3 regions of the Streptomyces sp. NPDC048254 genome follow, and region 1 is predicted to be linked to each of the others. Evidence: riboswitches for the same ligand, from Rfam matches in the RefSeq annotation. Region 1 holds a riboswitch; each other region holds the start of a gene.

The links. A riboswitch is a leader RNA that binds a small molecule or an ion and turns the genes downstream of it on or off. The one in region 1 is predicted to bind cyclic di-AMP.
Region 2: it holds a riboswitch for cyclic di-AMP, as region 1 does, so the genes downstream of both, ACGFZQ_RS11965 (peptidoglycan DD-metalloendopeptidase family protein) here and ACGFZQ_RS35800 (NlpC/P60 family protein) in region 1, are expected to answer to the same signal.
Region 3: it holds a riboswitch for cyclic di-AMP, as region 1 does, so the genes downstream of both, ACGFZQ_RS49065 (C40 family peptidase) here and ACGFZQ_RS35800 (NlpC/P60 family protein) in region 1, are expected to answer to the same signal.

Annotation. Positions count from the first base shown of each region.
Region 1 is NZ_JBICZJ010000015.1:273,557-275,810, reverse strand. Features, by position in the region: gene ACGFZQ_RS35800 (NlpC/P60 family protein) at 1-845, opposite strand, end outside; cyclic di-AMP (ydaO/yuaA leader) riboswitch at 854-1,028, opposite strand; gene ACGFZQ_RS35795 (DUF1996 domain-containing protein) at 1,425-2,254, shown strand, end outside.
Region 2 is NZ_JBICZJ010000003.1:505,844-508,097, reverse strand. Features, by position in the region: gene ACGFZQ_RS11965 (peptidoglycan DD-metalloendopeptidase family protein) at 59-1,021, opposite strand; cyclic di-AMP (ydaO/yuaA leader) riboswitch at 1,026-1,186, opposite strand; gene ACGFZQ_RS11960 (alpha-galactosidase) at 1,494-2,254, opposite strand, start outside.
Region 3 is NZ_JBICZJ010000032.1:30,321-32,574, reverse strand. Features, by position in the region: gene ACGFZQ_RS49070 (ATP-binding protein) at 70-528, shown strand; gene ACGFZQ_RS49065 (C40 family peptidase) at 562-1,035, opposite strand; cyclic di-AMP (ydaO/yuaA leader) riboswitch at 1,039-1,252, opposite strand; gene ACGFZQ_RS49060 (hypothetical protein) at 1,584-1,892, opposite strand; gene ACGFZQ_RS49055 (ATP-dependent Clp protease proteolytic subunit) at 1,900-2,254, opposite strand, start outside.

The sequences.
Region 1 (2,254 bases):
GCGCCCGGGGTCATGACGCGGAAGGAGCCGCTGTCCGTCGCGGGCACCGTCGGGATGGCACCCGTGTCCGTCACGGTCATCGCGGGGAAGGCGCCCGTACCGGTCAGGGCGTCGGTCCGGAAGGAGCCGGTGTCGCCGTACTGGCCGGGCATGCCGGCGGGGGCCGGCCACTGCTGGGCCGGGACCTGGGCCTCGGGCGTGGGCCAAGGGGTCTGGGCGGCCGGGGCCGGCTGCGAGGCCGGCGCGGCCGGTTCGAGTGCCGCGATCGCGCGCTGCCCGGTGCGCCGCGACAGCACCTCGCGCGCCTTGGCGATCTTCAGCTGGCTCTTGGTCTTGGACGTGCCCGGGGTGGCACGCTGCGGTGCGGCGGGGGGCAGCGCCTTGGACGCGCTCGACGGTCCCGGGGGCAGCGCCGCGGGGGACCCGGCCGTCAGTTCCAGCTTCGGACGCTCCGGCAGTTCACGGACGACCTCGATGTCGCTGTTCGCGGACGACCCCGCGGGCAGTTCCGGCCGGGACGGGCCGGAGCCCTCCAACTGGCCCAGCAGATCGGCGGCCATGGCGCTGACCGGCCGCCGCGGGCCGGGCCGGGCAGGCTGCCGGTCGGAGGGCAGCGCCGCCGGGACACTCGGCCCCAGTCGCGATCGCGCGCCGTCGAACCACTCCCGGGCGATGCTCTCGAGGCCCGGGTCGTCACGCCGGGGCCGCTTGAACAGCGGGACACCGCGGGACCGCGAGCCCCCGTTCATCGCACGTGTGGCGTTGTAGTTCCCGGTGGCGTTCTCGGCCTGGTCGTAGAGGCTGTCGATCCGCTGTCGAACCTCGTCACGGCTCTCGGGCGCCATGGGGGTCGTGCTCCTTCCGTGCTCCGCCTACCGAGTTAGCTGTCGGGTTCGGGCGGGTCGATCCGGAAGGCATGCCCTACGGTCCTTGCCCCTAAGGGCAGTTGACCGATTCACCCCAGTGGTTCGGTTGGGTCCCCGGCTCCGGAACGCCCCGTTGGGCACCGGATTAGGCGGAGGCCGCGCGGCCCGACGGGATTCGCCGGGGGGAGCCGAGCGGCTTGCCCGTCAACTTAGCCAACTTGTGTCACTCGTGTGAAGGTTGAAGTGCGTAATGTCCGATACGTAATTGTGATGTTCGTCGTAGCGTTCGAGATCCGGCCGTGCGGGACGGCATTTCGCCCGCATCCCGCTCCCGTCGTGAGGCCGTCGGAGCGGTGCCGTCGGCTGCCTGAGGAGCCGGCTTCCTGTGAGGTCACCGTGAATTTCCGGGACCGTTGAACACGGTGGCGCCATGCCGCGTATAGGGCGGGGGATTTCCATGTCCGGCCGACCACGACACGCAGGGGAACGACCTTGAGACCCAACAGGCGCAGACGCCCGACCGGCGCACAACGCGCGACCTTCGCAGCGGTCGCTCTGATGCTCGGCGGCGGAGTACTGGTCGCGGTGAACGTCTACGCCTCGGCCACCGAAGGCGGTTCGGACCAGTCCGGCCAGACCGCCAACGCCCAGGTGCTGTCCGCGCCCACCGTCTACTGCCCCGACGTCGGCAGCCGGCTGACGGACGTGCCCGATGCGGCCCGGGCCGACGTCGACGGTGAACTCGCGCAGCTGGACCAGCAGATCGCGGCCGCCTACCAGCAGCTCAAGGAGTCGGCCGCGGCGATCCAGCAGAACCCCGGCCTCGCCGACCAGACGATCCTGGATCCGCTGAAGGAGAAGCGGTCCGAATCCCTCCAGCGCATCGCCGACGCCATCGACCGCGAGGGCGACCGCCCCCAGGGCCTCGACGACCTCGCCGCCTGCACCCTGCGCTCCTCCGACCAGGGCGCCGGGCAGTCGGCAGCACCGCAGGACGGCGCCACGCCGAGCCAGAGCGCCAGCGCGAGTGCCAGTGCCGGCGCGGGTGCGGGGATCGGCGGCCAGGGCGGCAACGGCCCCGTCGCCGCCGACTACGCCGACATCACCAGCGTCCAGCCCAACGTCGCGACCCCGGCCGAGCAGCCCGGCGGCTCCACCGGCACCTTCGCCTCCAGCTGCGGCGTCAACGCGAACGGCCTGTTCAACTCGGACAACGTGATCGTCGCGCCCGGTGTCTCCAACGGCGCCCATCACTTCCACGACTACATCGGCAACCAGTCCAACAACGCCTTCGCCAGCGACGACGACCTCGCGAACGCCGACACCAGCTGTGCGGACCAGGGCGACAAGTCCACGTACTACTGGCCCGTGCTGCGGCTGCAGAACGG
Region 2 (2,254 bases), on a different contig from region 1:
GACCCGGGGATCGGGGGTCCGGCCTTCGGAGTGCGTGTCAGATCAGCGGGGTTCAGGGTCAGCCGACGGCGAGGCCCTTGGAGCGGAGGTAGCCGACCGGGTCGATGTCGGAGCCGTAGTCGGGGGTGGTCCGGATCTCGAAGTGGAGGTGCGGGCCGGTGACGTTGCCGGTGGCACCGGAGAGGCCGACCTGCTGGCCCGCGGTCACGGTCTGGCCGACCGAGACGGAGAGCGCGGAGAGGTGGCCGTACTGCGCGTAGTAGCCGTCGGCGAGCCTGATGACGACCTGGTTGCCGTAGGCACCGCCCCAGCCCGCCGTGACGACCGTGCCCGCGCCGACGGCCTTGACCGGGGTGCCGGTCGGGACGACGAAGTCGACGCCGGTGTGGTAGCCGCTGGACCACATGCCGCCGGCCACGTGGTAGCCGGTGCCGACGGTGCCCCCGGCGACCGGGAGGGTGAATCCGGAGGCGGTCGTCGTCGACGCGCCCGAGGAGAAGGCCGTGTTCGAGGACGACGACGAGGAGGGGGCGGAGGACTGCGAGTCGGGCCGCGGCTGGGACCGCGTATCGGACCAGGAGTCCGAGGTCGGGGTCTCCGTGGTCGCGGCGTGGCGGCCGCCGAGCGTGAGCTTGAGACCGGGGTGGATCAGCGAGGGGTTGTCGCCGACCGCCTGCCGGTTGTCGGCGTAGAGCCGGTGCCAGCCGCCGTTGACGTTGTGCTCGCGGGCGATCTTCGAGAGATAGTCGCCGGGCACCACCGTGTAGACGCGGTGCGCGGAATCGCCGGTGCCGGAATCCTGAACGGCGGACTTCTGGGCGGCGGCCTTTCGCGCAGCCGTCTTCTCGACGGTCGGCAGCGACTGCGTGGCCTTTTCGGAAACGGACTGCGAGGTGAGCGCGTGGGCGCCGGTGGCCCCCATGAGCGGCAGAGCCAGCGCGGCGCCACCGGTTCCGGCGACGGCCATCGAGCGGGTGAAACGCTGGGTCTTGGGGCGGCGGTGCTTACCCTTCGCGGGCATGACGCATTCCTCTCCGGCGCCTGCGGGGTGAGCTGTCGGGTTCGGGCTGGAGCTGCCCGGCCACGCGGGAAGACGTGGCTGCACCCCTAGCCGTCCCGGGAACCGGAACAGGCGGTCATACCTGGTGGGTCCCCCGCTCCTGCCGGGCACGGGTGAGTGTGTGTGGGGACTCCGGACGGCGGCAGGATTCGGCGTTCCGTCCGGATGCGTGGCGAACGTAAGCGAGTAGGACGTACGTAAACAAGCGGTCGGTTCCGTCTGTCCGAGTTTCGCTTGATCCGTTACGGGAATCCCGGTCACCCTCCGTGAATTCCCGTCTTACGCATTTCTCCAATCCCCTTGAAAAGCACCGGAATTACGTGAACATGACGCGCGACGGACGGTCACGAATATGACGCTCCTCACGCACGTCACGCCACGTCCCCTTATTCCGCACGGAGTTGCAATTAAGGCGCTATATCGGACAGAAGGCTCAGATGCGACGCAGCCGGAGAACCGTCGCATCCAGGTCGCCGCGCAGCTCGGTGCGCAGCCCGTGGTGCAACAGAACGGCACCTCGATGCACTTCACCCGTTTCACGGCATTCGTACGACGCCGTCGGGTCGAGGCCCCGCAGGCGCAGCGCCGGCATCGGCTCGCCGTAGCTCTGCGCCTGGAGCCAGGCGAGGACCACGGTCTCGTCGCCGAGCGTGTACTGCACCGCGCTGAGCCCGCCGGCCGGCGGCCGCAGCCGGAACTGGTCGCCGCGCTGCACCAGGGGCCTGATGTCCTTGTAGAGCTCCACCCAGCGGCCGGCCTCGGCGAGCTCCTCCTCGGTCCACTGCGAGAGGTCGCCGCCAACGCCGAGCGCCCCGGCCATGGAGCTGACGAAGCGGAAACGCAAGCTGCTGACCCGGCCGTTGAGCTGGTGGTTCGGGCTGTCGGTGACCCAGGCGGACATCACCCGGGCCGGGTGGATCTGACTGAAGCCGTGCTGGATGGCGAGCCGGTCCAGCGGGTCGGTGTTGTCGGAGGTCCACACCTCGTCGGTACGGCTCATGATGCCGAGGTCGATCCGGCCGCCACCGCCGGAGCAGGACTCGATGGCGACGTTCGGGTGGGCCGCCCGGATCCGGTCGAGCAGGGCGTACAGCCCGCGGACGTGGTCGACCCACAGCCGCTGCGGGTACGGCTCGCCGGGCCAGCCCGCGTCGGTGAAGCAGCGGTTGAAGTCCCACTTGACGTAGTCGATCG
Region 3 (2,254 bases), on a different contig from region 1:
TCCGGGACCGTACTCGAACCATCCGCACCGTGTCGGGCTCCGGTCCCGTGGGAAAGGGACGACGTCGCCATGGCAGACCACCTGGAAGCATCCATCACTCTGCCGAGCGATCCCGCCTCGGTCTCCGCGGCCCGCTCCTATGTGCTGGGCATCCTCGCGGAATGGGGGCTGCCACCGGAGACGGAGACCGCGGACACCATCCGCCTCATCGTCTCCGAACTCGCCACCAACGCGGTGCAGCACACCTTCGGGCAGTCACCCACCTTCACGGTGGGACTCGTCCTCGACCGTGACGAACAGCTGCGCATCGGCGTCACGGACAGCCATCCGCGCTTCCCCAAGAGACTCCCGGCCGCGGTCCAGCAGGACAACGGGCGCGGCATGGTCATCATCCGCTGGCTCACCGCGGAGTGCGGCGGCAAGCTCCGGGTGCGCCCCACCCGGGAGGGCGGCAAGACCGTCTTCATCCAACTGCCCTGGGCAGTCCCGGCCGGCACGGTCACCGCCGCCGGCCAGCAGGAACCGTAGCCCCGAGTTCCCGCCGGCCGGCCGCTGGGTGGGTCAGCTGACCCGGCCGTACCAGACGCTCCGCGTCCAGATCTTCTGGAGCTTCACCACGTCCCCGGTCTTCGGGGCGTGCCAGATCTTTCCCTTCCCGGCGTAGATGCCGACGTGGTACACGCTGGAACCCGAGTGGAAGAAGACCAGGTCCCCGGCCTTGCGGTTGCCGGCCGAGATGTGACGGGTCTTGTTGTACTGCTGGGCCGCCGTACGCGGGAGCTTCTTGCCCGCCTTCTTGAACGAGTACAGCGTGAGCCCGGAGCAGTCGAACCGGTTCGGCCCGGTGGCACCCCACCTGTAGGGCGAGCCCTTCTTCGAGGCCGCGACCTGGAGTGCTTTCGTCCCCATCGTGGCGGCCGAGGCGTCGGAGGCGACACCCGGGATCACGATGGAGCCGCCCACGGCGGCGATGGTGAGCGCCGAGGCCGTGCCGGCCCGCGCCATCAGCGACGGGACACGATTGAGCGCAGTCATGCGCAACCCTTCGTCAGCCGCCTGTGAAGGATGACCTGTCGGATTCGGGCTGGCGAAGTTGCCCGGCCGCGTTGTCACGGCTTCACCCCAAGGGCTGCGCGGCCCGGTCATGGTGCGACCGTGCCGGCGACCCGTCGTGCTTGGGTCCTCCACTCCTGCCGATCCACTTCCGTCGACCGGGCATCCGTGCGGCGGCAGGACTCGGCGTCCGCCCGGATCGCCTCGCCGTTGTGGCGGGGGCTTGTCGTCAGACAGGGATCTTCACTCACGCCTGTCCGAAAATCCCAACGGAACCGGAGATTTGTGGGGTTACTCACCACCCACCCGTTCGGGTGGACAGCGCTGTGTTCGATTAGTCGTCAACTGCCCGACGTAGCCCCGGACCTGCGCCGAAGCCCTCCGCGGGTAGCTTTGAGCACGCACCTTGAGCGGCCCCGGCGGTCAGGTAAAACCACGCCATCCTCCGCCGAACGGCGGTAACTCCTTTGGGTCGTTTCAACTCCGGCCCGGCCGACCGGTGGACGCGTCGCTGCGGACTTCGCCGGGCGTCACCGTACGCAGTCGGGCGGGAGTGCGACGCGCGCGGTCCGGCGCTCACCGTCGAGCACCCGCAACGCCCGTGCCAGCGTGTCCCCGTGAAGCTCCGTCTCGCCCCGTCGATGCATCAGGGCGAGTGCGTCACGCAGCTCGGACGCGGCGCGCACCAGCGCCTGCGCGGCGCGCAGTCCACGATAGGTGTCCTCGTTCTGCGCCGGGTTGATACGGCCCAGCAGGTCGACCACGTCCAGATAACGGTCGATCAACTCGCCCTCGGCGCGGGTCAGCGCGGGCAGCGGAGGCAGCTCCGGTGGCAGCATCGGCCGCTCACCCCGCGTCCGGCAGGCCGAGCGAGGTCCTGCGGCTGGGTACGATCCGGTCCACCAGGCCGTACGCCAGTGCCGCCGGCGCGTCCAGCATCAGATCCCGCTCCAGGTCCTGGTTGACCTGGGCCGGTGTCCGCCCGGTGTGCCGGACGAGCAGCTCCTCGAGCAGTGCGCGGATCCGGTCCAACTCCGCCGCCTGGATGGCCAGATCACTCGGCTGGCCCTGTACCGGCTGCGGCAGCGACGGCTGCTGGAGCACGATGCGCGCACCCGGCAGCACGGACCGCTTGCCCGGCGTGCCCGCCGCGAGCAGCACCGCGGCCGACGCCCCGGCCTGCCCCAGGCAGATCGTCTCC